Regions from separate parts of the Mesorhizobium sp. WSM4837 genome, predicted to be linked through region 1. Evidence: predicted binding sites of a transcription regulator. Region 1 holds the regulator's gene; each other region holds the start of a gene.

Region 1 (10,552 bases):
ACCGCGCCAAGGCCCAGCGACAGCGCCAGCGTGCCGGCGACAATAAATTTCGTCCTGAAATTGTGCATGTGATCTCCTCCCTGAAATATCTGCCACCGCGCGACCCGAGGCGAGTTTAGACAGCAGGCGGGAAATGCCAACCCGCAATAATATCCATTAGACGAACGGCTGAGTGATGCCGCAACGCATGGCCGCTTGCGCGATGTGCGATCGGAGCCGAAAGATTTTCGCAGAGCCTGTCGAAATCGCGCGAGGCCGCGCGACATACGTTCGGCTCGCAACGATGCGGCCTTCGAAAATGGAGAAGACCATGCGATACATGCTTTTGATCTACGTGAACGAAGCCGCGATGGCGGCCGCGCCGACGGAGAAGACGTACGAGATCAGCGCAGCCTATGGCGCCTATACCGAGGCGTTGAAGAAGTCCGGCTCCTGGTTGGCCGGTGACCGGCTGAAGCCGACCCAAGCCGCGACCTCGGTGCGGATGGCCAACGGCAAGACCAACGTGCTCGACGGTCCCTATGCCGATACCAAGGAGCAGCTCGCCGGTTTCTATATGATCGAGGCGGAGGACGCCGACGCGGCTATTGCCTGGGCGGCGCGATGCCCAGCTGCCAGCACCGGCACAGTCGAGGTGCGGCCGATCTGGGAACAAACCATGTGATGACGAATGACCTGGAGGTCGCCCGGGCGGCGGCGGAAGCGGCCGCCCGGCAAAGCTACGGCAAGCTCATCGCCTTCCTCGCCGCCCGCACGCGCGACGTGGCCGGCGCCGAGGACGCGCTGGCCGACGCCTTTGCGGCGGCGCTGGAGCGCTGGCCGCAAACCGGCGTGCCCGAGAAGCCGGAAGCCTGGCTGCTGGCGGTGGCGCGCCGACGTCGCGTCGATGCGATCCGGCGGCGGCTGACCAGCGAGGCGGGCCGCGACCATCTCAGGCTGATCGCCGAGGAGATCGAGGCACGCATGGCCGACGAAGACCTGCACGACGAGCGGCTGCGGCTGATGTTTGCTTGCGCCCATCCCGCGATCGAAGCCGGCGTGCGCGCGCCGCTGATCCTGCAGACCATTTTAGGCTTCGACACAGCGACGATCGCCTCGGCCTTCCTGGTGTCGCCGGCAACGATGGGCCAGCGCCTGGTGCGCGCCAAAAGCCGCATCCGCGAGACCGGCATTCCGTTCCGCGTGCCGGAGCGGGCAGAGCTTGGCGAGCGGCTGGATGCGGTGCTGGAAGCGATCTACGCCGCGTTCGCCGAAGGCTGGGCCGACCCGGACGGCACCGAAACCCGGCGCCGCAATCTCGCGACCGAAGGCATCTGGCTCGGCCGGCTGGTAGCCTCGCTGATGCCGGATGAGCCGGAAGCGCTCGGCCTGCTGGCGCTGATGCTGTTTGCCGAGGCGCGGCGTGCGGCGCGGCGCAACGCCGCCGGCGACTATGTGCCATTGGCCGAGCAGGAGCTTGGGCTGTGGGACGGCGCGTTGATTGACGAAGCGGAGACATTGCTGAAGCACGCCGCGGCCAAGCGCGTCGTCGGCCGCTACCAGCTCGAGGCAGCCGTGCAATCCGCCCATACGACAAGGCGGCTGACCGGCCGGACCGACTGGGCCGCGATCAAACAGCTCTATGATGCGCTGTCGGTGATTGCCGGCTCGCCGGTGGTCTCGATCAACCGCGCGGTGACCCTTGCGGAGGCCGAAGGCGCCGCGGCGGGATTGAGTGCACTTGATGAGCTTGGTGGAGACAAGCGACTGCATGATTATCAGCCTTATTGGGCCGCCCGCGCGGGCCTTCTGGCCAGGCTCGGCAAAACTCGGGAGGCTACCGAGGCGTATAACAGGGCGATCGGCCTCGAACGCGACCCGGCCGTGCGCCGGTTCCTGCAGGCACGACGGGCTGGGCTCGCAGCCGAAGAATGAGGTCCGGGAAAGGCCGGGGTCAGACATGATCCGATGTTTAGGATCTAAGGCCGACCGCTGGTGCCGCCCCTCATTGCCCTGCCCGTCCTCCGCAGCAGCTGCGGAGGGTGGACCGGGCATTTCTCCCCGTAAACGGGGAGAAAGAGGCTGGTCGCGGTGTCGGCACTTTTTTCTGCAACGCTGGCGATTGGCGAACCCGTCAATGAGAGCACCCCCTCGCCCCGTTTACGGGGAGAGGATGCCGGCAGGCAGGTGAGGGGCGGCGCCGGCTTCGACAATTGGCGGGGCGCTACGGAGGCGCGGGAAACCGCAACCGCAGGCCGGCACAAATAGCAATATGCCCTAAGCCCCCAGCCCTTCGAACAGGATCGTCGACAGATAGCGTTCGGCGAAGGACGGAACAACGACCACCAGGTTCTTGCCCTCATTCTCCGGCCGCGAGCCGACGACGATCGCCGCCTGCAGGGCAGCGCCCGACGAGATGCCGACCGGCACGCCTTCGAGGCGGGCGACGAGCCGCGCATTGGCGACCGAATCCTCGTTGGAGACCTTGACGATCTCGTCATAAATGGTCGTGTCGAGGATCTTCGGCGCGAAGCCGGCGCCGATGCCCTGGATCTTGTGCGGGCCGGGCTGGCCGCCCGACAGCACCGGCGAGGCTTCCGGCTCGACGGCGACGACATGCACGGAGGGCTTGCGCTGCTTCAGCACCTGGCCGACGCCGGTGATGGTGCCGCCGGTGCCGATGCCGGCGACGAAGATGTCGACTTCGCCATGAGTGTCGTTCCAGATTTCCTCGGCAGTGGTGCGGCGGTGAATTTCCGGATTGGCGGGATTCTCGAACTGCTGCGGAATGATGGCGTCGGGCAGCGTCGCGGCCAGTTCGTCGGCCTTGGCGATGGCGCCTTTCATGCCTTTCGGCCCTTCGGTCAGCACCAGTTCGGCACCGAGCAGCGCCAGCATCTTGCGACGTTCGACCGACATGGTTTCCGGCATGGTCAGGATCAGCTTGTAGCCCTTGGCGGCGGCGGCGAAGGCGAGCGCGATGCCGGTGTTGCCCGAGGTTGGCTCGATCAGCGTGGTCCTGCCGGGCGCAATCCTGCCCGATGCCTCCAGCGCCTCGATCATCGAGACGCCGATGCGATCCTTGACCGAGCCGATCGGGTTGAAGAATTCGAGCTTGGCCAGCAGATTGGCGACGACGCCCTTTTCCCCGGCGAACTTGTCGAGCCGCACCAGCGGCGTGTCGCCGATCGTCTCGGTGATCGAATTGTAGATGCGGCCGCGGCCGGGCACAGGCACGGTGGTGGCGGGCTTGTTCATTGGTTTCGCTCCCAAGAGGTCAGATGGGCAAGGGTCAGGCAATCAAGTGAGTCAGGCAACTAAGTCTCGACCAGGCAGGATAAAGCCTTCGGCCGCGCAAGCTAGTCTGCCGTTTGAAAATATCCGACGTGGTCGCATGCTGAATACATCCTCGCCCGCAGGTGACGGCCAGATGCAACCGCCGCCGCCCTCGGGGCAGCGCATCACTTGCCGGTCGGCCCCAGACCGCGTCGCCGGAGACGACGAAGCCGCTCACGAGATCCTCATGCTCGCCGGTCGGCTAGCCGTCCTTGCACCTTTCGGGCTCAGTTCCCGGCGGCGTAGAAATCGTCGTCGAGGCGCTTTTCCAGCGCGACGAGATCGGCCGGCAGCGGCAGGCCCATGGCGCGCATCTCCCCCAGCTTTTCGCGCAACTGCTCCTGCACTTCATGCTGATCCTCGGGCTGGTTGATCATCTGCTCGAGCAACAGGCTGATCTGAGCCTTGAATGATTCCAGCGCCATTTTTTTCTCCTTGAGGTTCCCTTAAGCGTGTCGCGTTGGAAGGATCCGTGCGATGCGCTTCGGTTTTTTGGGCGACTTGCATTATCGCAGCATGCGGGAAATAAGCTGCGCGGTATAGTCGACCATCGGCACGATGCGTGCGTAGTTCAGCCGGGTCGGGCCGATGACGCCGAGCGCGCCGATGACGCGGGCGTCCTTGTCGCGATAGGGCGCCACGACCAGCGACGAGCCCGACAGCGAAAACAGCTTGTTCTCCGAGCCGATGAAGATGCGCACGCCGGAGCCTTCCTCGGCGAGGTCGAGAAGCTGGATCAGCCCGTCCTGCGTCTCCAGATCCTCGAACAAATGCCGCAGCAGCTCGATGTCGGCCTGGGCGGTGACATTTTCCAGCAGATTGGCGCGACCGCGCACGATGAGACGCGCCGGCAAGCCGCTCTCGGCGCCTGCCCAGACAGCAAGGCCCTTCTCGACCAAATCCTGCGACAGCGTGTCGAGGGCGGCCCTGGTTTCTTCCTTGATGCGGGCGATCTCGACCCGCGCCTCGGCCAGCGTGCGACCGCGGATATGGGCGTTGAGGAAATTCGAGGCTTCGTGCAGTTGCGAGACGGTGATGCCGGCGGGCAGGTCGACCACGCGGTTTTCGACGTCGCCGTTCTGCGACACCAGCACGGCCAGCGCCTTGTTCGGCTCGAGCTGGATGAATTCGATATGCTTGAGCGCCACCTCGTTCTTGGCGGCAAGCACGAGGCCGGCGCCGCGCGACATGCCGGACAGCATCTGGCTCGCCTCGGTGAGCATGTGCTCCAGCGTCGCACCAGAGCCGGAGGCGCGTACCTGCGCCTCGATGGTGCGGCGCTCCTCGTCGGAGAGATCGCCAAGCTCCATGAAGGCATCGACGAAGAAGCGCAGGCCGGCCTGGGTCGGCAATCGGCCGGCCGAGATATGCGGTGCGTAGATCAGGCCGAGATGCTCGAGATCGCTCATCACATTGCGGATGGTGGCCGGCGACAGCGAAGACGGCAGGATACGCGACAGGCTGCGCGATCCGACCGGCTCGCCGTCCTTCAGATAGGAATCGACAATGCGCCGAAAGATGTCGCGCGAGCGCATGTCGAGCGATTGAAGGGCGGGCGATTGAAGCGCGGGGGATTGGAGCGCTGCCGCCGACTGGGAACCGGGATCGACTGCCTTGGTCATTCGAGCCAAATACCTCCGGCCCAAGGATATAGACATCGGCCGCGCCCGCGCAACTGGTCCATTTTCCTTTGCGCCTCTCGTCGCGTGCGGCTACAAGCCGGCCACGACTCCTAAAACGACAAGAAAGAAGCCTGAATGCGCCCTTCCAAACGCCAATTCGACGAAATGCGCGCCATCTCCTTTGAGCGCGGCGTCTCCAAGCACGCGGAAGGCTCGTGCCTGGTGAAGTTCGGCGACACCCACGTGCTGTGCACCGCCAGCCTCGAGGAAAAGGTGCCGGGCTGGATGCGCAATTCCGGCAAGGGCTGGGTGACGGCGGAATACGGCATGCTGCCGCGCTCGACCGGCGAGCGCATGCGCCGCGAGGCTTCGGCTGGCAAGCAAGGCGGCCGCACGCTGGAAATCCAGAGGCTGATCGGCCGTTCGCTGCGCGCAGTGGTCGATCTGCAGGCGCTGGGTGAGCAGCAGATCACCGTCGACTGCGACGTGATCCAGGCCGATGGCGGCACGCGCACCGCCTCGATCACCGGCGGCTGGGTGGCGCTTTACGACTGCCTCCGCTGGATGGAAGCCCGGCAGATGGCCAGCGTCGCCAAGGTGCTGAAGGACCATGTCGCGGCTATCTCCTGCGGCATCCACGACGGCCAGCCGGTCATCGACCTCGACTATCTCGAGGATTCATCGGCCGGCACTGACGCCAATTTCGTCATGACCGGCAAGGGCGGCATCGTCGAGATACAAGGCACGGCCGAGGGCGAGCCTTTCTCGGAAGAGCAATTTGCGGCGCTGATGGAATTGGCCAAGAAAGGCATTGCGCGACTGGTCAGCCTGCAGCAGATGGCTGTAGCGTAGTCCTGAAAATGCCGAGCTTGTCCGCCCCCCTCTGGCCTGCCGGCCATCTCCCCCTCAAGGGGGGAGATCGGGTATCCAATCGGCTTTCGCCAACTGTCGGCGGCGTGGGATGTGCGGAAGCGCTGAAGCTGCCAATCTCCCCCCTTGAGGGGGAGATGCCAAGTTTTGGCAAAGAGGGCAGGCCAGAGGGGGGTGCCTCGTGACACCCTCTGCCATCCTCGAATCAGCGCTGTACGTGACCGACCTCGATGCCGCGGAAAAATTCTACACCGATGTGCTCGGGCTCGATCTGCTGGGCAAGGTCGACGGCAGGCATCTTTTCTTCCGTTGCGGGGACGGCGTGCTGCTCATTTTCAACGCCGAGGCGACCAAGATCCCGCCGGCGCCCGATGCCAAGCTGAAAGTGCCGCCGCACGGCACGGTCGGCGACGGCCATCTCTGCTTTGCGGCGAGCGCGGACGAGATCGTCCGCTGGAGAGCGCATCTTGAGCGCAAGAAAATCGCCATCGAGAGCGAGTTCGAATGGCCGCAGGGTGGCCGCTCGATCTATATTCGCGACCCCTCCGGCAATTCGATCGAATTCGCCGAACCAAGAATCTGGGGCATCTGATGCATTCGCTTGATGGACATGAGATCGTTGTCGCCAGCCACAATGCCGGCAAATTGCGCGAATTCGCCGATCTGATGGCGCCGTTCGGCATAGAAGCGAAGTCGGCCAAGGAATATGGCCTGCCGGAGCCGGACGAGACCGGCACCACCTTCGAGGAGAACGCCTATATCAAGGCCTTTGCCGCCGCCAAGGCGACAGGCCTGCCGGCATTGTCGGACGATTCCGGCCTGTGTGTCGATGCGCTGGGCGGAGCGCCCGGCGTCTACACCGCCAACTGGGCCGAGGCGCCCGACGGGAGCCGCGACTTCGGCATGGCGATGCAGCGAGCCGAAGTGGCGTTGCAGGAAATCGGCGCGGTTGCGCCTGCGCACCGCAAGGGCCGTTTCGTCGCCGTCATCTGCCTGGCCTTTCCCGACGGCGCGGCCGAATATTTCCGAGGTGAGGTCGAGGGCACGCTGATATGGCCGCCGCGCGGCGAACTCGGCTTCGGCTACGACCCGGTGTTCGTGCCGGACGGTTTCCAAAAGACTTTTGGCGAGATGACCGCAGAGGAGAAACATGGCTGGAAGCCCGGCCAGCCGACGGCATTGTCGCATCGGGCTCGCGCCTTCCAGAAATTCGCGCAAGCCAGACTGGATTTGGCGCGATCGGCGGTGAAATGACCATGCTGCTCGACCGCAGCCCCGGTTTCGGCGTCTACGTGCACTGGCCGTTCTGCGCGGCCAAGTGCCCCTATTGCGACTTCAACAGCCATGTCCGCCACCGGCCGGTCGACCAGGAGCGTTTCGCGCGCGCCTTCGAGACCGAGCTTGCGACGATGCGCAACCGTAGCGGACCGCGCGAGGTGACCAGCATTTTTCTCGGCGGCGGCACGCCATCACTGATGAAGCCGCAAACCGTCGCGACGGTGCTGGACGCGGTGGCGAAGAACTGGACGGTGCCTGCCGGCATCGAGGTGACGCTGGAAGCCAACCCGTCTTCGGTCGAGGCCGAGCGCTTTCGCGGCTATCGGGAGGCAGGCGTCAACCGGGTGTCGCTCGGCGTGCAGGCGCTGAACGACAAGGATCTGCGCTTTCTCGGCCGGCTGCACAATGTCGATGAAGCGCTGCACGCGATTGGCCTGGCGCGTGAGATTTTCCCGCGGCTGTCGTTCGATCTGATCTACGCACGGCCCGGCCAGACAGCGGAAGCGTGGCAGGCGGAGCTCGAGCAGGCGATCGGCCATGCCGCCGACCATTTGTCGCTCTACCAGTTGACCATCGAGGAAGGCACGCCGTTCCACGCGCTGCATGCGGCCAGGAAATTCGCTATTCCCGACAATGACCATGCCGCCGATCTCTATGCGCTGACGCAGGAGATCACCGCTGCGCATGGGCTGCCGGCCTATGAGATTTCGAACCACGCCAGATCAGGCGCCGAAAGCCGGCACAATCTGACCTATTGGCGCTATGGCGAATATGTCGGCGTCGGTCCCGGCGCGCATGGCCGCTTCGTCGAAAACGGCCGTCGCGTGGTGACGATCGCCGAAAGAATGCCGGAAACCTGGGCCAATCTGGTCGAGGCCAAGGGCCATGGCGTCACCGGCGGCGAGATCCTGACGCGCTCGGAAGAGGCCGACGAGTTCCTGTTGATGGGGCTGAGGCTGGCCGAGGGCATCGACCTCTCTCGCTATGAAGCGTTTTCCGGCCGCGGCCTGTCGACGGCGCGGCTGTCCATGCTGCAGGGCGAGGGGCTGGTGGCGCCGATCGGTAATGCCCGCCTGCGCGCCACGCCGGCCGGCATGATCGTGCTAGACGCTGTGGTGGCGGATCTGGCGCGGTAAAGCTTGGGCCAGGAGCTGGCCTGTCCCAGACAATTTGTCGGCTCACGCAAGGATGCTGGAAATTCGGCTTGCTTGGCCGAATGGCCATCCCACTGCCATCCGCAGCCGATAATTACTTGCAAGCGTGGGCCTGACTGGTCAAGCTTCGGTCGGGCGCCGCTAATATGCGGCTGAAGCAGAGCACGGGGCTAAAATGCGCCTCTTCAACATCGCGCTTGCTGTCATTGCTCTGATCGGCGGGCTGGAGGTGGCGTGGGCTGAAAAACGTGTTGCGCTGGTGATCGGCAATTCGAGCTATCAACGGGTCGCTAGACTTCCCAATCCGAACAATGACGCTGCTGACATGGCGGCCTTGCTCTCAAAGGTAGGGTTCAAAGTATCTCGCAAGATGGACTTGGACCATACCGCGTTCAGGAAAGCTCTGCAGGAGTTCGGTCGCGAGGCGGAAGGTGCTGATTTCGCAATAATCTTCTTCGCGGGACATGGGGTTGAGGTTGAGAACAGAAATTTTCTCGTTCCTACAGATGTCAGCCTGAGCGCTGATTCCGACGTGGAGTTTGAGGCAATCCCGCTGGATCTGGTGATGAACGCGTTGTCCCGTGTCTCCGGCGTGCGGGTGGTTCTACTTGATGCTTGCCGGGACAACCCTTTTATCGCGGCCATGCGACGATCAAACGCAACGCGTTCCATCGGCAGAGGCCTGGCTGCGATTGAACCGGCAGCCGGAACCCTGGTCGGGTACGCTGCGAAGGAAGGTACAACCGCTTTCGATGGGGCGGGACGGAACAGTCCCTACACTGCAGGGCTGTTGGCGCATTTGGGTGAACCCGGGGTAGACATCCAATTCGTGTTCCGCAAGGTTCGCGACACTGTTCTGGCCGCGACAGGCGGCAAGCAGGAACCATTCACGTATGGATCGCTGCCTGGCAGGGAAATTTTCATTGCCCTCCTCGTGGCCCAACGGCAGTCTCGCCAGCCAACAACAGCAGCCGAGATGCGAGCCTGACGGAAATCGAGTTGTGGACCTCAATCCGCGGCTCCAAAAGCAGCGGAGCGTTAAAGGGTTATCTTCAACTGTACCCGGACGGCCTGTTTGTGCCTCTCGCCAGACTCCAAATTCAACAGTTGGAGAATGCAGATCATCAATCGGACACCAGCCAGGAAGATGCACCGAACGAGCTGGCGAAGCGGATACAGCGCGAGCTTGGCCGCGTTGGGTGTAATCCGGGAAAGCCAGACGGCATCTGGGGCGGAAGAACCCCGGAGGCGTTGCGCCGTTTCGCTCGCTACTCCGGCGCTGAGATCGACATGGCGAAACCGACAACAATTGCTTTGAAGAAATTGGAAGGAAGCACAGCTCGCGTGTGTCCGGTGGTTGCCCGGCCGAATTCGATACAAGAACCCCGCCATGCGAACAACCCGAACACCCGGCCACGACCGACAACGGAACAGAAGCGTGCCGCCGCTGCTCCGAGCGCGAGCAGGGCGGCTCGCGTTTGCAGGGCAGAAACCCGCGATGAGTGCAGGGTCAGAGCGCGGGCCGCCGGGGCTCGCCGGGGCAGCGGCTTCTGCCGCAATCCAATTACAATTTGCGAGTGACGTGTCGGCAGAGATTGCCGATCTGGCGTCGCCCAGCGGCCACGAGCCCTGTTGAAGCCGGCGAGAACCGGCGGCAAGCGGCAGCAGAAAGCTATGCTCCTGCTGGCGCGCCTATTCTAGGCTGAATACCTCGATCATCTCGGCGCGCCCTTTGACCTCGTGATAGCCGCAGGACTTGAAATATTCTCTACCTTCAGGCCAGTGCTCGACGAACTGGGCGCTGACCAACAGCGGCTTGTCCAGTTTTCGCGTCAATCCCTCAATACGAAAGGCCAAATTCACGGCATCGCCCAGCGCGGTGTTGATGCCTTTGCCCATAGCGCCGATAGCAACTTCACCCACATGAAGGCCAATGCGGCAGTCGAGCACGATGTCTTGTTGTTCCCTGACCAGTACTCGGGTTGGCGACGTAGCCGCGTCTTCCGCAGCGCGGAGCGCCTGGGCAGCCTGAACCGCAGAGACACAGACATCCGCTGCCGTCCCGTGCCAATAAGCAAATACACAATCACCGATGAATTTGTCGATCGAGGCACCGTAGTGCTTCAAGATCATATTGCAGTCCATATACCACTCGGCCAGGAGGGCCGCCACCTGTTCCGGGGACAGCCTGGCGCTAATTCCGGTAAACTCCTTCAAATCAGCAACGAACAGCGTGGCCGGCCGGCTCTTGGGGGCTGCCGGGTTGCCCCATTGAGTTTTTGTGTTCGCCACTTGCGAATCTGGATCGGGGGC
Region 2 (10,552 bases), on a different contig from region 1:
TCCGCCATGGTCGATGACGCAGCACGCAACCTCAGGCGCGAACGCAGGCGCGGACGAACCGGCGAGGCCGGCAGCGAGACCAGCCGCCGGCCGGACTATCGTTCGCTGAAGAACCCGTTTCTGCCGCAGCCGATCTTTTCGGCCGATCAGGTCGCCGCGATCCACGACACGGCACTGCACGTGCTCGAGCAACTCGGCGTCAAGGTGCTGCTGCCGGAGGCGCGCGCTATTCTTGCCCGTGCCGGCGCTTTGGTCGACGAGGACAGCCAGATGGTGCGCATCGGCCGCGACATCGTCGCGGCGGCGCTGGGCTCGGCGCCGAAATCGATCCGCGTCCATGCCGGTGACCGTGCCCGCGACCTGACGCTCGAACTCGGCTCGATGACGGTCCTGGCAGGATCCGGGGCGCCGAACGTCACCGATCTGGAGCACGGCCGGCGGCCGGGAACGCTTGCCGCTTTCGAGGATCTCATCCGGCTGGTGCAGCATTTCGACGTGCTGCACATGCTGGGACCTTGCATCGAGCCGCAGGACATCGACAACCGCTTCCGCCATTATGCCGTCAGCGCGCAGTTGACGCTGTCGGACAAACTGCCGTTCGTCTTCGCGCGCGGCACGCCGCAGGTCGAGGACGGCTTCGAGATGCTGCGGCTGGCGCGCGGCCTGTCCGAGGACGAATTCCGTTCGGGCGCTCATTGCTACACCGTCATCAACACCAACTCGCCGCGTCAACTCGACATTCCGATGGCGCAAGGCATCATCGACTTTGCCAAGGCGGGGCAGGTGCTGATCATCACGCCCTTCTGCCTGGCCGGCGCCATGGCGCCGATCACCGTGGCCGGCGCGCTGACGCTGCAGCACGCCGAAGCGCTGGCCGGGCTGACGCTGGCCCAGATCGTGCGGCCGGGCGCGCCGGTCGTCTATGGCTCCTTCTCCTCCAATGTCGACATGAAGTCCGGAGCGCCGGCCTTCGGTACGCCGGAGCACGTCAAGGCGACGCTCGGCGCCGGTCAGCTTGCACGCTTCACCGGCCTTCCCTGGCGGTCCGGCGGCGGCAGTGCCGCCAACATTTCGGACGCGCAGGCAGCCCACGAAACGCAGTTCGCGCTGTGGGGTTCGGTGCTCGCCGGCGCGACGGTCTGCATCCATGCTGCCGGCTGGCTCGAAGGCGGGTTGAGCGTCTCGTTCGAGAAGCTGATCACCGATATCGAGGCGCTGCAGACCATCGCGGAGCTCTGCGCGGTGACGCCCGGCGACGAGGCCGCGATCGGCTTCGAGGCCATCGCCGAAGTGCAGCCGGGCGGGCATTTCTTCTCGACCGGGCACACAATGGCGCGCTACCGCACCGCATTCTACGAACCGCTGGTCGCCGATTGGTCGAATTTCGGCAACTGGACGCAGGCCGGGTCAAGAACCGCCACCGAGCGCGCCACCGGCATCTGGAAACGGCTGCTGGCAGATTTTCGGCCGCCGGCTTGCGCCGCTGCCACATCAGGTGTTCTCGACGAATTCATTGCGCGGCGCACGGAAGAGGGTGGCGCAGCACCGGTCTCGTGATGTAGTTCAGCAAGCGCGCGTTACATGGGGCGCTTGTCGCCTGCCTTCTGCGGGTCGCGGCGGATCGTGCCGGCATCGGCTTTTCTGTGCTTGTCGGCGGCGAGTCTGCGAATGCGATCGAAGCGGCTTTCCTCGGCCACTTTGGTCTTTACTACAGCATTTGGCTTCGGGACGAATGCAATCATGGATCGATCTCCTTGCCGACGGCTGCGCGCCGGAGGATGCCCCGGCGGCTGTCTTTCGGGCTCTCGTCAAGAGCACGTTCTCTCCGAGAGGTCGAAGATGTTAGGTGGCGAGAGCGACCGCGCAGCTTTGCGCACCCAGCCTGTCGGGCGAGGTTTTTCCGGGCATGGTCGCCCAGCCGCCCGTCTCGATGAACTGCCGCTTCTTGTAGCTGTCAGTTATGGCCTTGAACTCGACAAGTTTGGCGGCCGCGTCGGGCGCCGTATTGAAGCGATCGACGCAGACCGCCGAGGCCAGCTCGCCGCGCGCCGTATCGCCGGCGGTGGCCGCCAGCGTGCGCGAGGTGCCGCCGGTCACCCAGCCGCCCCAGTTGAAACCAATGATCAGCGTGGCGACGACGGTTGCAGCGCATGCCCACAAAAGCGTGGATTTGGCCGGCTGGTAATCTTCCCATCGACGCGCGAGAGATGGCTTGCTGCTTTGTGTGGCCACGGACAGTTCCTTCCTGGTTGATGTTGGGATCGGTCGCCTGGCCTTGCTGGGGCCAGGCCTTGCAGGGCCTATTTACGGGAGGGGTGGTCAGTAGCCGCCCATGCCGGCCGAAGGCGCAGCGTCTTTTGCCGGAATGTCGGTGATCATGGCTTCCGCGGTGATCAGCAGCGCCGCGATCGACCCGGCATCCTGCAACGCGGTCCGCACCACCTTTGCGGGATCGACGATGCCAGCCTTGATCATGTCGACATAGGTCTCGTTCTGGGCGTCGAAGCCCTGATTGTGATCCTTGCTGTCCGTGAGCCTGCCGACAACGATCGAACCTTCGACGCCGGAGTTCTCGGCGATCTGGCGGATCGGCGCTTCGAGCGCTCTCGACACGATCGAAATGCCCGCCGTCACATCGGCATTGGCTCCGGTCAGCCCGTTCAGCACGGCCTTGGCGCGCAGCAGCGCGACACCGCCGCCGGGAACGATGCCTTCTTCCACTGCCGCGCGCGTGGCGTTCAGCGCATCGTCGATGCGGTCCTTCTTTTCCTTGACCTCGGACTCGGTCGCGCCGCCGACGCGAATGACCGCGACGCCGCCGGCGAGCTTAGCCAGCCGCTCCTGCAGCTTCTCCTTGTCGTAGTCGGAAGTGGTTTCCTCGATCTGCCCCTTGATCTGCTGGACACGCGCCTGGATCGTGGCCTTCTCGCCGGCGCCGTCGATGATCGTCGTGGTGTCCTTCTCGATCAGCACGCGCTTGGCGCGGCCTAGCATGTCGATGGTGATGTTTTCGAGCTTGATGCCGAGGTCCTCCGAAATCATCTGGCCGGCGGTGAGCACCGCGATGTCTTCCAGCATCGACTTGCGGCGGTCACCGAAGCCCGGCGCCTTGACGGCCGCAACCTTGAGGCCGCCTCGCAATTTGTTGACGACCAGCGTCGCCAGCGCTTCGCCTTCGACGTCCTCGGAGATGATCAGCAGCGGCTTGCCGCTTTGCACCACGGCTTCGAGGATCGGCAGCATCGCCTGCAGATTGCCGAGCTTCTTTTCATGGATGAGGACGTAAGGGTCCTCCAGCTCGGCGCGCATCTTCTCGGCATTGGTGACGAAATAGGGCGAGAGATAGCCGCGGTCGAACTGCATGCCCTCGACGACGTCGAGTTCGGTGTCGGCGGTCTTGGCTTCCTCGACAGTGATGACGCCGTCATTGCCGACCTTGTCCATCGCCTTGGCGATCATGGCGCCAACGGTGGTGTCGCCATTGGCGGCAATGGTGCCGACCTGCGCGATTTCACCGGAAGATTTGACCTTCTTGGCGCGTGCCTGGATTTCCTTGACGACAGCGGTAACGGCAAGGTCGATGCCGCGCTTGAGGTCCATCGGGTTCATGCCGGCGGCAACGAATTTGGCGCCCTCGCGCAAGATGGAAGCGGCAAGCACCGTGGCGGTGGTGGTGCCGTCGCCGGCAAGGTCGTTGGTCTTCGACGCCACTTCGCGCACCATCTGCGCGCCCATGTTCTCGAACTTGTCGGAAAGCTCGATTTCCTTGGCTACCGCCACCCCGTCCTTGGTGATGCGCGGTGCGCCATAGGCCTTGTCAATGACGACGTTGCGGCCCTTGGGGCCGAGCGTCACCTTGACGGCGTTGTTGAGGATTTCGACACCACGCAGCATGCGGTCACGCGCATCGGTGGAGAATTTGATTTCCTTGGCAGACATCTTTTTTCCAGTTCGGTTGGTTGCGGCAGGGCGCTGTCAGCACCGCCTGAATCAAAAATTTGGAGCGTCCTTTGCGCGTCCAAGACGCGCGGCGCTCCAATCAGGCGGCCTTCTTGGCAGCCCCGGTCTTCTCGATGATGCCCATCTCGCTCTTGTCGATGATGCCCATCTCGCTCTTGTCGATGATGCCCATGATGTCGGCCTCCTTCATGATCAGAAGGTCCTCTCCGTCAATCCTGACTTCGGTGCCGGACCATTTGCCGAACAGGATGAGGTCGCCGGCCTTGACATCGAGCGCGATCAGCGCGCCGCTTTCGTCACGCGCGCCCGGCCCGACGGCGATCACTTCGCCTTCCTGCGGCTTTTCCTTGGCATTGTCGGGGATGATGATGCCGCCCTTGGATTTGGTGTCGCTTTCGGCGCGCCGAATGACGACGCGATCGTGGAGTGGCCGGAATTTCATGGAAACTTCTTTCTGGGGCCGGCTTAGGCGGCCGCTCCCTTCTATAGGCGCGTTGGCACTCGATAGATAGGAGTGCCAAAAAATATTCGTTGGCCGCCGTAAAACATTGAATAGTATTATTTTGCCTTTTCGCTTCAGAAATTTGCTCGATCAAAAATAGGTCAGAATTTGATTTTTCCACATCGAGTGACTATTTTAAGGGAGAAAATCATTTTCATCATTGCAGCCAAAAGGAGGTTTTGATCGATGGCGGAAGTTAGCCAGAACATCATGGAAAAAGCCGAAGCGCGCTTCATGGAGAAGCAGAAGAAAACCGCGGAACGCAATCAGGCAACGGCCGAATATATTTCAGAGGCCAAGGCCAGGACCATCAAGACGGCAAGATTGCGGGCGTTGCGGCTGGCCAAGGAAGAGGCCGACCGCGCCGCGGAGGCCCTCAATCCCGTCGCCCCCAAGAAAAAGCGGGCGTCGCGGGCGATCAAGAAAGCAGACGTTGCATCAACGGAGGTCAAGTCATGAGCCTGACATTTCCCAATCGAAGCCGGAGCTACGACGAGGCGGGCAAACGCATCCGCTTTGTCGGCCATGACGGCATGTTCCAGATTTCCTTCTCCGTCGCCACGGATGCCATCTCGAAGGCAGAGTCAGGGACACCAACTGCAGAAGCCACCTATCTCGCCGCCTTCGATACGGCTTCCAACTCCATCCACGACGTCGCCAGGAATGCCTATGACCGGACCCGCAAGAGCATATATGTGCTGACGGCGGCCGATTTTCGTTAAATCCCGAACGTCATCGCGTTCAGGGCCAACGCGCCAGATCCGGTCCAGGCGCACGAATGTGCCGAGTGAACCTAGCGGCAGGATCAGGGCTTGCTCTCCGCCTTTGCCCGTCGCTTGACATCTCGGCTGTTCAGCCGATCCGACCATCGCGTCTGCATCGCGCGTGTTCATGCCAACCAAGACCTGGTGCTCAAGCTCGACGGGCTGGCCGGTGAAGCCATCGAAGACGGTCCAGCTGTGCGGATGCTCCATGCGCAGTGCGTAGCGGTTTGCCATTCCGGCATCCGTTTCGTTTCCGCCCCCGATCGATGAATGCGATTGGTCAGGCCTGCGTGATGTAGAACACTGCCGCCACGACAAGGACCGTCCAAACGACGACGAACAGCTTCAAGGCTAGGCCTCCGTATGAAGACAGAACCTCCCGCATGCGGGACACAATGTTCTTAATGCTTTTCGACATGGTCGGCGCCGCCGCAACGACGACTGGCGTCTTGATCCCAAGCTTTCCGAAAACAGGCAGCAGCGATGGCTCGCGCACGAAAACAACCTCGAAGGTCTGGAGAAACAAACACTCCATAGCACCGTTTTTCAAACGCCTTGCATGTCAAATGAAAGGTGTGGGTAGCCACCTGAGATCCCCTGATCTGGCGCAGCCACCTCAACGCGGCTACGCTGCAAGCACGAATCGTTGACGGCACAAAGGCCTGTTCAGCCGCGACGGGCGAGGGAGAATACAATGAACGCGCCGGCTGCCGCGTTGCAGAAGGCCTTGTTCCAGGCGCTGGACGCTGACGGTTCCCTGTCAGCGGCGCTGGGCGGCGCAAAACTATTCGACCATGCCCCGGAAAACATCCCGTTTCCCTATGTGACGTTCGGCCGGACCAGCGTCTATGATTGGGTAACAGGCAGGGAGAAAGACGCCGAGCAGCTTTTCACTCTGCATTTCTGGTCGAAATCCGAGGCCAGGAAAGAAATGCTCGACGTGATGGACATGGTCAGCGCCCGCCTCCAGGATGCGGCGCTGGCGCTCGACGAGCATCACAGCGTCAATCTCAGGCTCGAATTCACCGAGGTCCGTTACGACCAGGATCTTTCAGCCTGTCACGGGCTGCTGCGCTTTCTTGCCGTGACGGAAGAAAACGCCTGACGCGCTTTCAATAAGGCTGCAACACAGTCTAGACTGGCGCCTGGATTTGCCGGGTTCGGGCGGCCAAATCACCGGGGTTGGTTGTGTCGCATTTCAGGGGGTGAGACAGGCATGTGTTGCAGGCAATGTTCATATCACGTTCAGCACCGATGCGTTAGGACGCTGATCATGAAAACGCTTCGCTCCCACTTCCCAACCGCGACACTTGCTCTCTGCGCTGCCGGTCTGTTTGCGTCGCAGGCGACGGCGCTGCCGGTCGTCGTGCCCGAGCAGAACCGGCCGATCGTCCTGGCCGCCTCCGACTGCTACGCGATCGGTCAGCAGGTCGCCGAGCAGAATGGCGGCACGCTGGCCAAGGCGTCGCAGTCGACGCGCGGTGGCCAGCCGGTCTGCGTCATCGTCGTGCTGGTTCCGGGCAAGGATGGGCAGCGTCCGCGCCGCACGGAGATCGTCGTTCCGCTGAACTGATGCCTGCCGTATCCCAGGCGCTGGAATCGGCCTATATCTGACGTCCAGCTCCTCAACCGGCCGATTTTTCAACAGGCCGATTCTTCAACTGGGTATGATTCCCGCATGCGCGTACTCGTCGTCGAAGATGACAAGGATCTGAACCGGCAGATATCAGACGCGCTGGTCGATGCCGGCTATGTTGTCGACCGGGCTTTCGACGGTGAGGAAGGGCATTTCCTCGGCGACACCGAGCCCTATGACGCCGTGGTGCTCGACATCGGCTTGCCGCAGATGGACGGCATCAGCGTGGTCGAACGCTGGCGGCGCGGCGGCCGCAAGATGCCGGTCCTGATCTTGACGGCGCGCGATCGCTGGAGCGACAAGGTATCCGGCATCGACGCCGGCGCCGACGATTATGTCACCAAGCCGTTCCACATCGAAGAGGTGCTGGCCAGGGTCCGAGCGCTCATCCGGCGCGCGGCCGGCCATGCGTCGTCCGAGCTGACCTGCGGGCCGCTGCGGCTCGACACCAAAGCCTCCAAGGCCGATGTCGACGGCGTGCCGTTGAAGCTGACGTCGCACGAATTTCGCCTGCTTGCCTATCTGATGCACCATATGGGCGAGGTCGTGTCCCGAACCGAGTTGGTCGAGCACCTTTACGATCAGGATTTCGACCGCGATTCCAACACAATCGAGGTCTTTGTCGGGCGGCTTCGCAAGAAGATGGGCATCGACATGATAGAAACCGTTCGCGGCATGGGCTATCGAATGCGTGAGCCGGAGGCGTAAGGCGGAACCGCTCAAACAGACTGCAAGGACGCCGCTTTCACTGCGGTTCGGGCCGCGGTCGCTGGCGTTCCGGGTGATCGCCTTTTCCACGGTCTGGGCGATACTCACTCTGATTGTCATCTTCACGCTGATCACCACCCTTTATCGCCAGGCCAGCGAGCGCGGTTTCGACAGCCTGCTGTCGGCGCATCTGTTCAATCTGATCGGCTCGGTCGGCGTGTCCGAAGGCGGTTCGCTGACCGGCGCTCCCGACCTGGGCGACCTTCGGTTCTCGGAGCCGAATTCCGGCTGGTACTGGTCGGTGGAGCCTGCGTCGGAAGGCGTGAGTGGTGAGTTGCACTCCTCCTCGATGACCACGGCGATCCTGTCGCCAAGCGTCGCCGAGGTTCCTTTCAATGCCAGCTTCCAGCGCAGCTATACGACAGAAGGCATCGATGGCGAGGAACTGGAAGTGTTCGAGAGCGAGTTCGTTCTCGACGCGAAAAATCGCGCAGCGCGCTTCCGCGTCATGGGCAACCGGACCGAGCTCGAGCAGGAGATAAGCGCCTTTCAGCGTCGCCTGCTGACCTATCTTTCGCTGTTCGGCGTCGGCATGATCGCCATCAACGCCATCGCCATCCTGCTGGGCCTGCAGCCATTGCGCCGGGTCAGGGACGCTCTCGCCATGGTGCGCGAAGGAACCGCGCAAAAGCTCGACGGTCGCTTCCCTGCCGAGATCGAGCCGCTCGCCAACGAGACCAACGCGTTGATCGAAAACAACAAGCGTATCGTCGAGCGCTCGCGGACGCAGGTCGGCAACCTCGCCCATTCGCTGAAGACGCCGCTGGCGGTGCTGATCAACGAGGGACGGGCGCTCGGCGGCGCCAAGGGCCAGCTCATAGCCGAACAGGCCGCCTCGATGCAGAAGCAGATTGACCATTATCTGCAGCGCGCCCGCGTTGCGGCGCAACGTGACAGCGTCGTCTACCGTACGCCGGTGGCGCCGCTGGTCCAGCGCATGGTGCGCGTGCTGCAAAAACTAAATCCGCAGACCGCTCTCTCGCTTTCGCTGCCGGCAGTCGATATCGTCTTTGCCGGCGAACGCGAGGATCTGGAAGAATTGCTTGGCAATTTGCTCGACAACGCCATGAAATGGGCAAAGAGCGCGGTCGCGGTATCGGTGGCGCCAATCTCCGCCAAGAAGACTGGCGCCGGCAAGGAGGGTGCCGTCAACCTGTTCGAGATCAGCATCGAGGATGACGGCCCGGGTATTCCGGAAGACAAGGCACGCGAGGCGCTGAAGCGCGGACGGCGTCTCGACGAGACAAAGCCGGGCACCGGGCTTGGACTTGCCATCGTCGCCGACCTCGTCAACGAATACGGAGGCGTTCTGGCTCTGGAACGGTCCAGCATGGGCGGGTTGAAGGCGGTGGTTCGATTGCGGAGCCTTCACTAATGCATGTCGCGCAAAAGTGTGCAGCGGTTTTGCGATAACGACATGCGTAAAAACAACAACCTGAAGCGCGTCGCATGAGGCCGGCCAAACGCGACGCGCTTTAGGCCTATGCTTTTTGCTGGGCCGGTCGACATTGATCGACGGTGCGTGATATGGCGGCATGTCGACTAGTCCCGGAGCCGTCGGCCGCGGCCAAATTTCCGACAAACATCGACACTATGGCCACGCCGACTTCCCCCGATGGCGCGGCCCCCAGCTTTAACTCAAGAGACCGGTTTATGGCATGAAGATTCGCGTCGCGCTCGTCTCCGCACTGCTGGCCGTTTCCGGCTGCACGACGCTGGGCAGGAACCCTGGCCCCACGGTGGCGCCGCAGCCGGCCGCAACGCCGCCAAGTGACGGCAAGATCGCGACGACGGTCATTTCCGCCATGGGCGGCGGCCTCGTCAGCGGATCGATCGGTACTGGCTTGAGCGATCCCGAAAAGCGCAAGGCGCTGGAGGCGGAATACAGGGCGCTCGAGTACACGGCGAGCAGCCAGAAGGTGACGTGGAAGAGCGATCGGTCGGCGCATTACGGTGAAGTCGTGCCCGCCCAGCCCTATCGTGTCGGCTCGCAGGACTGCCGACAATACACCCATACGGTGTTTACCGGCGCCGCCGGCGCCACCGCGCGCGGAACCGCTTGCCGCAACGCCGATGGCAGCTGGACGCCGCTGACGTAACGACCGGCCGGATAATGCATGTCGCGCAAAAGTGTGCAGCGGTTTTGCGAAAACGACATGCATAAAAACAAGAATCGCGCAAAAGCATGCCCTCGGGCCTGACTCGAGGGTGTGCAGCGATCTTGCGATGACGATATGCATGAAAACAACTATCTAAGGTGCGTCGCATGACGCCGGTCGAACGCGACGCGCTTTAGGTCCGGTTGACATCAATCAAGGACATGCGACACATCTGCCGTCAAAGCGTCGCAGGACGCCTGTGTTGGCAGGGCAGGGCTCTGCCGTTATTGGAAGAAGCATGCTGTTCTGGGTCATAGCCGCCATTCTCACGCTGGGTGCAAGCCTGGCGGTGCTGCTGCCACTGGCCGGCGGCCCGAAGGGTGGTTCGCCAAGCAGCGATCATGACCTTGAAGTCTATCGCGACCAGCTGTCCGAGCTTGACCGCGACGTGGCGCGTGGCCTGATCCAGCCGGCCGAGGCCGAAGAGGCGCGTGCGGAGATCGCCCGCCGCATCCTTCGCCTCGACAATGCCGCCGACAAGGCAGCGGCGCGGCAGCCGTCGATGGCGACCAGGCTGGTCGCGACGGCTGCGGTCCTGGCGGTTCCGCTGGTCAGTTGGGGCTTGTACAGCCAACTCGGCTCGCCCGATCTGCCGTCGCAGCCGCTCAGCGAGCGGCTGGCCAAGAATCCCGCCGACAGTTCGGTCGACGAACTGGTGGCACGCGCCGAGGCCCACCTTGCCGCCAACCCGTCCGATGGCAAGGGTTGGGACGTCCTGGCGCCAATCTATCTGCGCATGCAGCGGTTCTCCGACGCAGTCACG
Region 3 (10,552 bases), on a different contig from region 1:
GCTCGGGCGCTTCGGCCTGGTCAGCTGGCGGAAGATGGAGGTAGACTCGCGCGCGATCATCGCCCGCGTCGGCCTTGACCTCGACCCGGCGACGCCGGTGTCTGCGCTGTCGGTGGCCGAGCAGCAGCTGGTCGAGATCGCCCGCGCGCTGTCGCTGAAGAGCCGGCTCATCATCATGGACGAGCCGACCTCGGCGCTGACCGAAACCGAAGTGCAAAAACTGATGTCGATCATGGGCCGGCTGCGCAAGGACGGCGTCGCCATCATGTTCGTCACCCACCGGCTGGAAGAGGCCTCCGCGATCTGCGACCGCATGACGGTGCTGCGCGACGGCAGGCTGGCCGGCCATCTCGACCGCGATGGCGGGCCGATCAAGCTGCCGAAAATCATCGAAAAAATGGTCGGCCGCGCCGCGTCCGAGCTTTATGCCAGGCCGACGCTGCGCGATGTCGCCGGCGACGTCAGGCTTTCCGTGCGCGGCCTGCGCACGGTGCGCGATCCGCAGGCGCCGCACGCCATCGTGCTCGAAGGCATCGATCTCGACCTGAAGGCCGGCGAGATCCTCGGCGTTGCCGGCCTCGTCGGCTCCGGCCGCACCGAGCTGGCCCGCGCCATCTTCGGCGCCGACCGCATCGCCGCCGGCACCATCACCCTCGACGGCAAGACGATCGCGCCTGAAACACCCGCCGACGCCATCGCCCTCGGCATCGGCCTGGTGCCGGAAGACCGCAAGCATCAGGCGATCTTCGCCGCGCTCGGCATTCTCACCAACTTTTCCGTCGCTGCGCTCGGCCGCTACTCCAACGCTCTCGGCTTCATGGCCGAGCGCCGCGAGCGCCAGGCGCTGGCGAGCTACAGAAAAACGCTGTCGATCCGCATGGCCTCGCCCGAGCAGCCCATCGAGGGGCTGTCCGGCGGCAACCAGCAGAAGGTCATCCTCGCCCGCTGGCTGGCGCGCGACCCCAAGGTGCTGATCGTCGACGAGCCGACGCGCGGCGTCGATGTCGGCGCCAAGGCCGAGGTGCACCAGATCCTGGTGCACCTCGCCGGGCGCGGCATCGCCATCATGATGATCTCGTCGGAATTGCCCGAAGTACTTGCGGTGTCGGACAGGATCGTCACCATGCGGCGCGGCCGCATCACCGGCGAGATGGCAGGTATCGAGGCGACCGAGGAAAAACTGATGGAACTGATGGCGCTCGATCAAACGCAGGAAGCGACGCAATGACCAGCACGACCGAACAGAGCCAGCGCGGCGGCATCAATGTCGCGCGCCTGCTGATGAGCTTCGGCCCGCTGATGTTCCTGGCGCTGCTGATCGTCGTCTTCACCGTGCTGAAGCCGAGCTTCATCGACCCGATCAACATCTTCAACATCATGCGGCAGATCTCGATCACCGGGCTGATCGCGCTCGGCATGACCTTCGTCATCCTCACCGCCGGCATCGACCTGTCGGTCGGCTCGCTGCTGGCTTTCTGCGGCATGGTCGCGGCGGTGGTGGCCAAGGGCGGCACCGCCAACACGCTGTCGCTGTCGACGTCCGGCGCACAAGGCTATGGCTGGTTCGCAGCCCTTCTGGCCGCCGTCGTCGTCGGCGCCCTGGCCGGCGGCGTCCAGGGCTTTGCCATCACCCGGCTGAAAGTGCCGCCCTTCGTCGTTACGCTCGGCGGCCTCACCGTGTTTCGCGGCCTGACGCTGACAATCTCCAATGGCGGCCCGATCTCCGGCTTCGACGCTTCGATGCGCTGGTTCGGCACCGGGCTAATCGGCCCGGTGCCGGTGCCGGCGATCATTTTCGCTGCGGCGGCCATCCTCTGCCACATCGTCCTGCGCTACACGCGCTACGGCCGCGCCGTCTACGCCGTCGGTGGCAATGCCGAGGCGGCGCGGCTGTCCGGCCTGCGCGTCGACCGCATCCTGATCTCGGTCTACATCATCGTCGGCTTCTTCGCCGGCCTTGCCGCCTTCGTGCTGTCGGCCAGGCTCAATTCCTCGGAAGCCGTCGCCGGCATCGGCTACGAGCTGACCGTGATCTCGGCGGTGGTCATCGGCGGCACCTCGCTGTTCGGCGGCATTGGCTCGGTCGGCGGCACGGTGGTGGGTGCAGCACTGATCGGCGTGCTGCAGAACGGGCTGCAGTTCAACAACGTCTCGTCCTACACGCAAAGCATCGTCATCGGCCTGATCCTGATCCTCGCCGTGGCCTTCGACCGCTGGCTGAAATCGCGGGTAAGGCGGTAGTCCGAGGGGCAATACAGACCTAGGTCGTCGGGACAGTACCCCCTCTGTCCTACCGGACATCTCCCCCCTCAAGGGGGGAGATTGGATGTCGCTTCGCCTTTCGCCAATCTCAGAAGAAGCGCTACCGGCGAAGCTGCCAATCTCCCCCCTTGAGGGGGAGATGTCCGGCAGGACAGAGGGGGGTCCTCGACCGTAGGGCGGAGAGATCAAAGGCAGTGCACCACTATCCGTACCTCCCCGTAACCGCGGCACATGCGCCAGATGCGCGAGGTCGTGATCGTAGCCGGCTTGGCAGGCGCGGAGATGCGCAACGTTGGCGCGAGGCACCCCCCTCTGTCCTGCCGGACATCTCCCCCTCAAGGGGGGAGATTGGATGTTGCTGCGGCTTTCGCCATTCTCCAACTTGGGGAAAAGCCGCGTTCATGCCGGTGCGTTGAGACGCTGCGAACGCGTTGCCCAATCGATGACTGTCCCGCCGGCAACGGTAGAACTCGTCAGCGGCGCGAGAAGATCGTTGCGGCGGGCGAACGCCACGAAGGTCGCCCGCGCCGTCTCGGCGTCGATCTCTCCGTCCATCGCCGCCCGGCAGGCTTTGGCGGCGATGTCATGCGCGGCCGTCCGGCTCGCCCGCGGCCAGTCGGCAAGCAGCGCATAGGCCTCAGCCGCGCTTTCTATCCTGGTCGGCGTGCCGAGGCCGGTCAGGATGGTGACCGGCTTTTCAAAAGAAGAACGGTCCATGACACTCTCCTTTCCGGTTCAACTGTCTCCAACAGGCGCAGGCATGCGCGCCTGCGCGGCAATCATTTACGCTCCTCCTGGCCGGCCCCGACGCGTTGGGCCGACAGGAACATCAGCGTATAGGTCGCCTTGCGGCGATCCCAGCCGGCCGACTCGGCCATGTCCAGCAAGCCGTCGACCAAGGGCGCCAGCGCCGCCCTGCAATCGGTTTCATAGTTGAAATCGTTCTTCGGGCGGGTCGGCGCCGCGATCTTTCCAAAACTGTCCATCACATCCATCGCAACACCTGCTCCGCATTAATCCCGGACCGGCAAGACCGCGCCCGCTTTGGCGGACACGGTCCATCTGCCGTTCAGAAGCCTCGCTTTGGAGGCCTGACCTTAGTAGTCCATGCCGCCACCGCCGGGCATTGCCGGTGCGGCAGCTTCCTTCTTCGGCTTCTCGGCCACCATCGCCTCGGTGGTTACCAGCAGGCCGGCGACCGACGCGGCGTCCTGCAGAGCGGCGCGCACCACCTTGGCCGGGTCGATCACGCCCTGCGCGTAGAGGTCGCCGAACTCGTTGGTCTGGGCGTTCCAGCCATAGCCGAATTCGGTCTTCTCGCGCAGCTTGCCGACGATGATCGAACCTTCCGCACCGGCATTCTCGGCGATCTGGCGCACCGGCTGCTCGATGGCGCGACGCACGATCTCGACGCCGGTCTTCTGGTCGGGATTGTCGACCGCGACATTGTCGAGCGCCTTCGCCGCCCTGAGCAGCGCCACGCCGCCGCCGGGCAGTATGCCTTCCTCGACCGCAGCGCGGGTGGCGTGCATGGCGTCGTCGACGCGGTCCTTGCGCTCCTTGACCTCGACCTCGGTCGAGCCGCCGACGCGGATGACGGCGACGCCGCCGGCGAGCTTGGCCAGCCGTTCCTGCAGCTTCTCGCGGTCATAGTCGGAGGTGGTCTCCTCGATCTGCGCCTTGATCTGGCTGATGCGTGCCTGGATCTCGTCCTTGCGGCCGGCACCGTCGACGATCGTGGTGTTCTCCTTCTCGATCAGCACCTTCTTGGCGCGGCCGAGCATCTCCAGCGTGACGTTTTCGAGCTTGATGCCGAGATCCTCGCTGATTGCCGTGCCGCCGGTCAGGATGGCAATGTCTTCCAGCATCGCCTTGCGGCGGTCACCAAAACCCGGCGCCTTGACGGCGGCAACCTTCAGTCCACCGCGCAGCTTGTTGACGACCAGCGTCGCCAGCGCCTCGCCTTCGACATCCTCGGCGATGATCAGCAGCGGCTTGCTCGATTGCACAGCGGCTTCGAGCACCGGCAGCATGGCCTGCAGGTTGGACAGCTTCTTCTCGTGGATCAGCACATAGGGCTCTTCGAGCTCGACGCGCATCTTGTCCTGGTTGGTGATGAAATAAGGCGAGAGATAGCCGCGATCGAATTGCATGCCCTCGACCACTTCGAGCTCAGTCTCGGCGGTCTTGGCCTCCTCGACCGTGATGACGCCCTCATTGCCGACCTTTTCCATCGCTTCTGCGAGGAAGCGGCCGATCTCCACATCGCCATTGGCCGAGATGGCGCCGACCTGGGCGATCTCGTCGTTCCTTGTCACCTTGCGGGCATTGGCCTTGAGTTCGGCGACGATGGCGTCGACCGCCTTGTCGATGCCGCGCTTCAGGTCCATCGGGTTCATGCCGGCGGCAACCGCCTTGGCGCCCTCCTGGACGATCGACTGCGCCAGAACGGTCGCGGTCGTCGTGCCGTCGCCGGCGACGTCGCTGGTCTTCGAGGCGACCTCGCGCACCATCTGCGCACCCATGTTCTCGAACTTGTCCTCGAGCTCGATTTCCTTGGCGACGGTAACGCCGTCCTTGGTGATGCGCGGGGCGCCGAATGACTTGTCGAGGATGACATTGCGGCCCTTGGGACCGAGCGTCACCTTCACCGCGTCGGCGAGGATGTTGACACCGCGCAACATCTTCTCGCGGGCTTCGGTATGGAATTTCACATCCTTGGCAGCCATTGGATAACTCCTTCAAATAGGCAGCTTACGTTGACTGATGGCTTGTTCAGGGCCCGCTCAGGCGGCCTTCTGCATCTTGTCGGTCAATTCGATCACGCCCAGCACATCGCTTTCCTTCATGATGAGCAGGTCCTCGCCGTTGAGCTTGATCTCGGTGCCCGACCATTTGCCGAACAGGATGCGATCGCCGACCTTGACGTCGAGCGGCTGCAACTGTCCGCTATCGTCGCGCGCGCCGGGGCCGGCGGCGATGACCTCGCCTTCCTGCGGCTTCTCCTTGGCTGTGTCAGGAATGATGATGCCGCCCGCGGTCTTCTCGTCGACCTCGATGCGGCGGACCAGGATACGGTCATGCAATGGACGGAACGCCATGTCGTTCTCCTCATAGGACAAACAGATTTTCTTGGACCTCCCTTCGCAGCCGACCAGTGGGTCGGTGCGACGGTGCGCGACCCCTGCTCAGGCATCACGCGCCTATCGAATTAGTCTGCCTATCCAGCCTTTCAAGAGGACGCCGAAAAAATTTTAGCACTCGCCGTTGTCGAGTGCCAACGCACCGTAATAACGCACTGTAATAATGGCGCTATTCCAGGATTTGAACGATGGATGCGGCTTGAAATCGGGGCGCAACCTTCCGACATCATCGTCGATCCCGGCACCGTCTGCCGGCGGCCGGAACCGATGAGGAAGTGGAAGCGTTTTCCCCCGCGGAGGATAGACGCCTGATCGTTCGGAAAGGAGACGGGCATGGTCGATAATGAGTTCCAGGTCAGCAACGAGTTCCGGCTCCAGATGCAGGGTTTTGGCCTGACGACGGCAGAGATCCATTATCGTCTTCCCGACTATCGGGACCTGCTCCAGCTCTTCATCTGGCAGCAATACGACATCGCCCCGGATTTCCCGACGCTGAAGCATTTCCTCGAATTTTGGGAACGTGAGATCGAGGGCCCGCTGCATTCTGTGCGCGTCGCCCATCACCGTCTGATTCAGCCCTCCGAATGGCGGGCGGTGGACGGCGTCATTACGCTGCAGTGAAATAGAAAAAAGGCGGCGCTTTTCATGAATGGCGCCGCCTCTGCGGCACAGCGCGTCCGCCCCGGCTTCAGGTTCCCCGGCTTCAGGTTCATTGGCGTTCAGGTGGATTGGCGTTCAGGTGGATTTACGTCCCGTGACCAGCAGTCCGGCGGTGCGCGCCGCCTTGACGAAGGCGGTTCGCGCCTCGCGGGCGGTGCGCCAGCCGTCGAGCGCGTCGCGGCAGGCGCGATAGGCTACGCGCCAGCTCCGGCCGCGCGCCCGGTCCGGCCATTGCTGCATGCATTCGATGGCTTCCCAGCTGCTGGCGACCTTGCGCTCTCCGACGGATTGGAGCTTGAGCGTGATCGGCTCGGAGAATGGGACGTCGTTCATCACTTCCTCCTTTTTTCTTTTTGAGAATAACCAGGAAGGCGGCCCGATCGGCGCCCGACTGACGAGATGGTTCGTCTAGCTGCACGCTTCAAGACCTCCCCCCCGGCTTAGCCTTACTTGCCTCCAGCCCTGCTTGCCGAAACCCGGCGCTATATGTCGTCGTCCGGCGGTTCGAGAAGTCCGATCAGCGTCGCCACCCTTGCCGACGGCAGCGGGCGGCCCTCGTTGACCAGCGCCTCATCGGCGCCGACCCAGGCAAAGGCCTCGCGCAACTCTTCGATCGTCGCGCCGGTCGAGGCGATGTCGGCGATCACGGCGTCGTCGACCGGGCCCAGCACCGAAATGATGTCGTCGCGTGTCATGGTCATGATGTCCTCCATGCGGCGTGCCGGCGCGACCCGCAAACGACGGTTGGAACCGGCATTACCAGTACAATCTGGCAACAAAAAATTCTGGCAGCGGGACAGAATCTGGGTCTTGATTTCGGCCTGACAATAACCAAATCGAAATTGCCGGTTGCCGAATGGGACCGGCAGAGCCCAGGGAGCGCCAAGCTCTTTGGCGTCCCTCGTACTATGTTGCTCCATGGAGGATGTAGCTATGAGAACCGCATTCGACTTTTCCCCGCTTTATCGGTCGAGCATCGGTTTCGACCGCATCTTCAACCTGCTGGAAAACGCGCCTCAGGCAGTCGAAACCTGGCCGCCTTATGACATCGAGCGAAGCGACGAGAACACCTATCGCGTGACGATCGCCGTCGCCGGCTTTTCCGACGACGATCTCGACATCAGCCACGAGCCGAACCTTCTCATCGTCTCGGGCGAGCGCAAGAAACAGGACGAGGTGGAATATCTCCATCGCGGCCTTCCGGTGCGACCGTTCACACGCCGCTTCGAGCTTGCCGATCACATGACGGTCACCGGCGCCTCGCTCAGCAACGGCCTGCTGACGATCGACCTCGTGCGCCAGGTGCCCGAGGAGATGAAGCCCCGTCGCATCACGATTGCCAAGCAAGACGGCGCGCGCAAGGCCGGGCAGGTCGAGAAGCCGAAGCAGGCCGCCTGAGCCAAGGCGATCTCTGGCGTTCGCCTTTGACACAACCACTCGAGAAAAGGAGAACAGCAATGGCTATTCGTGATCTCATACCCTGGGGCCGGGAGAACAGTCCGGTTCCCAGCTTCTATCGTGACGAGGACCGCGACCCGTTCATGGCGTTGCATCGCGAGATGAACCGCCTGATCGACGACGCTTTCCGCGGTTTCGAGACGCGCATGCCGATGCTCAGCGGATTTTCGTCGGCGCGCGGCAGCTGGCCGAGCGTCGAAATCGCCGACGGCGAGAAGGAGATCCGCGTGACCGCGGAAATTCCCGGCATGGACGAAAAGGACGTCGAGGTGATGCTCGATGACGGCGTGCTGACGCTGCGTGGCGAGAAGCGCTCCGAGACCGAAGACAAGGACAGGCAGTTCTCCGAGCGGTTCTACGGCCGCTTCGAGCGCCGCATCCCGCTCGGCTACGAGGTCGAGGAGGACAAGGTGAACGCCGCCTTCCATAACGGCGTGCTCACCGTGACGCTGCCCAAGACGGAGCGCGCACGGACGAAAGCCAAGCGCATCGCCATCAGTGGCAGTGCCGCCAGCCCCGGCAAGAGCAAGCACTGACGACATCGGCAGCCGGACGCGCCAGCCGCGCCCGGCTGCAGATCGGGCTGCATCCCGATCGGCCCGCGCGCTCCGCCCAAAGGCACGGGCTTCATTTGTTCGGCCGATGCGCCTGACGGCGCGCAGGCCGCATAGTGAGTATCTACGGAGCATTGAGTAGCAGCGTCGCTACCGTGGCGTTCCTGGCGCACAGGCTACGGAGCCCGTCATCCCTTGGGGTGGCGGGCTTTCGTATCAATTGTCGGCTTTATCGGCCTGTGAAAAGTCCTCGCCATCCGCTTCGTGTCACGATCGCGGGCGGAGGCAGCCACCCGTCTCAGATCGCCTCGCGCTGCCGTTCCGGCGTGGCGACCAGCAAGGCCGCGGCGGCGTTGGCGGCAGCAAGTGCGGCCTCGACCCGATGCCCGCGGGCAAGGCCTGCCGCGAACGCGCCGACGAACTCGTCGCCGGCGCCATGGGTGCTGACCACCTTCACCGGAAGGGCGGCCCGCGCGAACGCCTGGCCGTCGCGGCCGCAATAGGCAACGCCCTCCCCGCCGGCCGTGACGATCGCCGCCGGGTAGAAATCGATCAGCATGCGTGCCGCATCGGCAGCACCCTCGAGCGTATCGACGACCGCAACGCCGGCCAGGAATTCCGCCTCGATGGCGTTGACGATGACGATATCGGTGAGTGCGATCAATTCGCCGGACAGTTTTCGCGCGGGGGCGGCGTTGAGCACGACGCGGCCGCCATGCGCCTTCACCGCCCGCGCTGCGGCAATGTTGGCGGCTTCCGGCACCTCGTTCTGCAGCAGCAGCACCGCCGTTTGCGCAACCATCTCGGTCGCGGCCACGATGTCCTTCTCGCCCAAGGTGAGATTGCTGCCCGAGACGATCACCGCGCCATAATCGCCGCCGGCGTCGAAGATCGCCACGCTCATGCCCGAGCCGGCGCCAGGTGCGACCCGCACGAAGCGGCTGTCGACGCCGCGGCGCGCGAGATTGCCGACAAGCGCGCGGCCGAAATCGTCATCGCCGACGGCGCCGATCATTGCCGAGCGCACGCCGGCCCGCGCCGCCGAGACCGCCTGGTTGCCGCCCTTGCCGCCGCATTTCGGCTGCCAGGCATCGCCGGTTACGGTTTCGCCCTTGCGCGGGCGGTCAGGCGCTTCGACCATGATGTCGTAATGCAGGCTGCCGAACACGGTGACCAGCGGAGCCGTCATGTGCCCCGATCTTTCATGAGCCGCCCCAATCTTTCATGAACCGCCCTTGTCCCGGCGTTTCGACGTCACCGCCGACATCGTGCGGCCGAGATTGCGCTCCGCCGCCTGGTAGTCGCGCTGCGCCACCGCGACGAACAGCGCGTCGAGAATGTTGAGCTGGGCGATGCGCGCCGCCGCGTTCTCGCCCAACAATGGCGAGCCCTGCGCAGTCGAGCACAGCACGATGTCGGCGACGGCGGCCAGCGGCGAGTTGTCGTAATTGGTGATCGCCAGCGTCCGCGCACCGCTCTTGCGGGCGAGATGGATGGCATCGATGACGGCGCTGGTGTTGCCGGAATGCGAGAAGCCGACGGCGATGTCGTCGGCGCCGAGCAGCGAGGCCGACATCAGCATCATGTGCGAATCGTCGTAGACGGATGCGCGGATGCCGATGCGCAGGAATTTGTGCGAGACGTCGCGCGCGATCTGCGCCGAACCGCCGACGCCATAGAAATCGCGGTTCCTGGCGCGGTACAAAAGATCGGCGGCGCGGTCGAAATCGTCCATGTCGAGGATCGCCAGCGTTTCCTCCAGCGCCTGGATCGAGGTGCGGAACACTTTTTGGACGATCTCGGCCGAGCTGTCGTCGACCGACAGTTCCTGGTGCATTTCGGCGGTCGGCAGGCGGCTGTATTCGTAAACCGCGGTGCGGAAGTCGCGATAGCCGGAAAAGCCCAGTTTCTTGGCGATCTTCACCACCATCGCCTCCGACACGCCGGCTTCTTCGGCGATCTGCTTGAGCGGAATGGTCTCGTCGAAGCCGCGCCGTCCGAACACGGTTTCCACCACCTTCGCCTCGAGCGGTGTCAAATGCGGCATCATCATGCGGATCCGCGGTCCTACTGCTTTCAGATCCAGGCTGGTCAAGGTCATCCACGTCCCCTCGTCACGCGATCGATGAGCATCGCGGCGAGGATTATAAGGCCAGTTGCCAAGAGCTGATAGAAGGACTGGACATTCATCAGCGTCAGGCCGTTGCGCATGGTGCCGAGAATGACGGCGCCCAGGATGGTGCCGACGACGCTGCCCTTGCCGCCCATCAGCGAGGCGCCGCCGATGGCCGCCGCGGCAATGGCATCGAGCTCCCAGAGATTGCCGAGAATGGGTTCGGCGGCACCCAGCCGTCCGATCAGGATCTGCGCGGCAAGGGCCGCCAGCAGGCCCGAGATCATGTAGGCGGCGATCTTGGTGCGAGCGATCGGCACGCCGGCTATGTAGGCCGCCTCCTCATTGCCGCCGACGGCGAG

What was found. The regulator HrcA, encoded in region 1, represses chaperone genes, less so after heat shock. The targets are predictions, from matches to a motif close to GTTAGCACTCNCNNNNNGNGAGTGCTAAC.
Region 2: a site for HrcA is predicted at 4,454-4,482, ahead of AC0L3D_RS18470 (co-chaperone GroES). Genes of this name have one in related genera too.
Region 3: a site for HrcA is predicted at 5,516-5,544, ahead of AC0L3D_RS08310 (co-chaperone GroES). Genes of this name have one in related genera too.

What each region holds. Positions count from the first base shown of each region.
Region 1 is NZ_JBVVQE010000002.1:186,387-196,938, reverse strand. It holds gene AC0L3D_RS02290 (TAXI family TRAP transporter solute-binding subunit) at 1-68, opposite strand, end outside; gene AC0L3D_RS02285 (YciI family protein) at 311-664, shown strand; gene AC0L3D_RS02280 (RNA polymerase sigma factor) at 664-1,914, shown strand; gene cysK (cysteine synthase A) at 2,257-3,237, opposite strand; gene AC0L3D_RS02270 (hypothetical protein) at 3,543-3,740, opposite strand; gene hrcA (heat-inducible transcriptional repressor HrcA) at 3,822-4,937, opposite strand; gene rph (ribonuclease PH) at 5,073-5,789, shown strand; gene AC0L3D_RS02255 (VOC family protein) at 5,989-6,399, shown strand; gene rdgB (RdgB/HAM1 family non-canonical purine NTP pyrophosphatase) at 6,399-7,061, shown strand; gene hemW (radical SAM family heme chaperone HemW) at 7,058-8,221, shown strand; gene AC0L3D_RS02240 (caspase family protein) at 8,415-9,227, shown strand; gene AC0L3D_RS02235 (FHA domain-containing protein) at 9,932-10,552, opposite strand, start outside.
Region 2 is NZ_JBVVQE010000029.1:63,777-74,328, forward strand. It holds gene AC0L3D_RS18450 (trimethylamine methyltransferase family protein) at 7-1,557, shown strand; gene AC0L3D_RS18455 (hypothetical protein) at 1,578-1,742, opposite strand; gene AC0L3D_RS18460 (hypothetical protein) at 1,843-2,232, opposite strand; gene groL (chaperonin GroEL) at 2,320-3,939, opposite strand; gene AC0L3D_RS18470 (co-chaperone GroES) at 4,040-4,402, opposite strand; gene AC0L3D_RS18475 (hypothetical protein) at 4,649-4,921, shown strand; gene AC0L3D_RS18480 (DUF1488 family protein) at 4,918-5,184, shown strand; gene AC0L3D_RS18485 (hypothetical protein) at 5,275-5,496, shown strand; gene AC0L3D_RS18490 (hypothetical protein) at 5,507-5,776, opposite strand; gene AC0L3D_RS18495 (DUF3168 domain-containing protein) at 5,921-6,331, shown strand; gene AC0L3D_RS18500 (hypothetical protein) at 6,500-6,799, shown strand; gene AC0L3D_RS18505 (response regulator transcription factor) at 6,905-7,570, shown strand; gene AC0L3D_RS18510 (ATP-binding protein) at 7,554-9,005, shown strand; gene AC0L3D_RS18515 (hypothetical protein) at 9,289-9,729, shown strand; gene ccmI (c-type cytochrome biogenesis protein CcmI) at 10,028-10,552, shown strand, end outside.
Region 3 is NZ_JBVVQE010000010.1:103,269-113,820, reverse strand. It holds gene AC0L3D_RS08335 (sugar ABC transporter ATP-binding protein) at 1-1,228, shown strand, start outside; gene AC0L3D_RS08330 (ABC transporter permease) at 1,225-2,241, shown strand; gene AC0L3D_RS08325 (DUF982 domain-containing protein) at 2,662-2,979, opposite strand; gene AC0L3D_RS08320 (hypothetical protein) at 3,042-3,248, opposite strand; gene groL (chaperonin GroEL) at 3,360-4,991, opposite strand; gene AC0L3D_RS08310 (co-chaperone GroES) at 5,049-5,363, opposite strand; gene AC0L3D_RS08305 (usg protein) at 5,739-6,026, shown strand; gene AC0L3D_RS08300 (DUF982 domain-containing protein) at 6,141-6,398, opposite strand; gene AC0L3D_RS08295 (hypothetical protein) at 6,548-6,766, opposite strand; gene AC0L3D_RS08290 (Hsp20 family protein) at 6,999-7,463, shown strand; gene AC0L3D_RS08285 (Hsp20/alpha crystallin family protein) at 7,523-8,059, shown strand; gene AC0L3D_RS08280 (ribokinase) at 8,376-9,266, opposite strand; gene AC0L3D_RS08275 (MurR/RpiR family transcriptional regulator) at 9,300-10,178, opposite strand; gene AC0L3D_RS08270 (ABC transporter permease) at 10,175-10,552, opposite strand, start outside.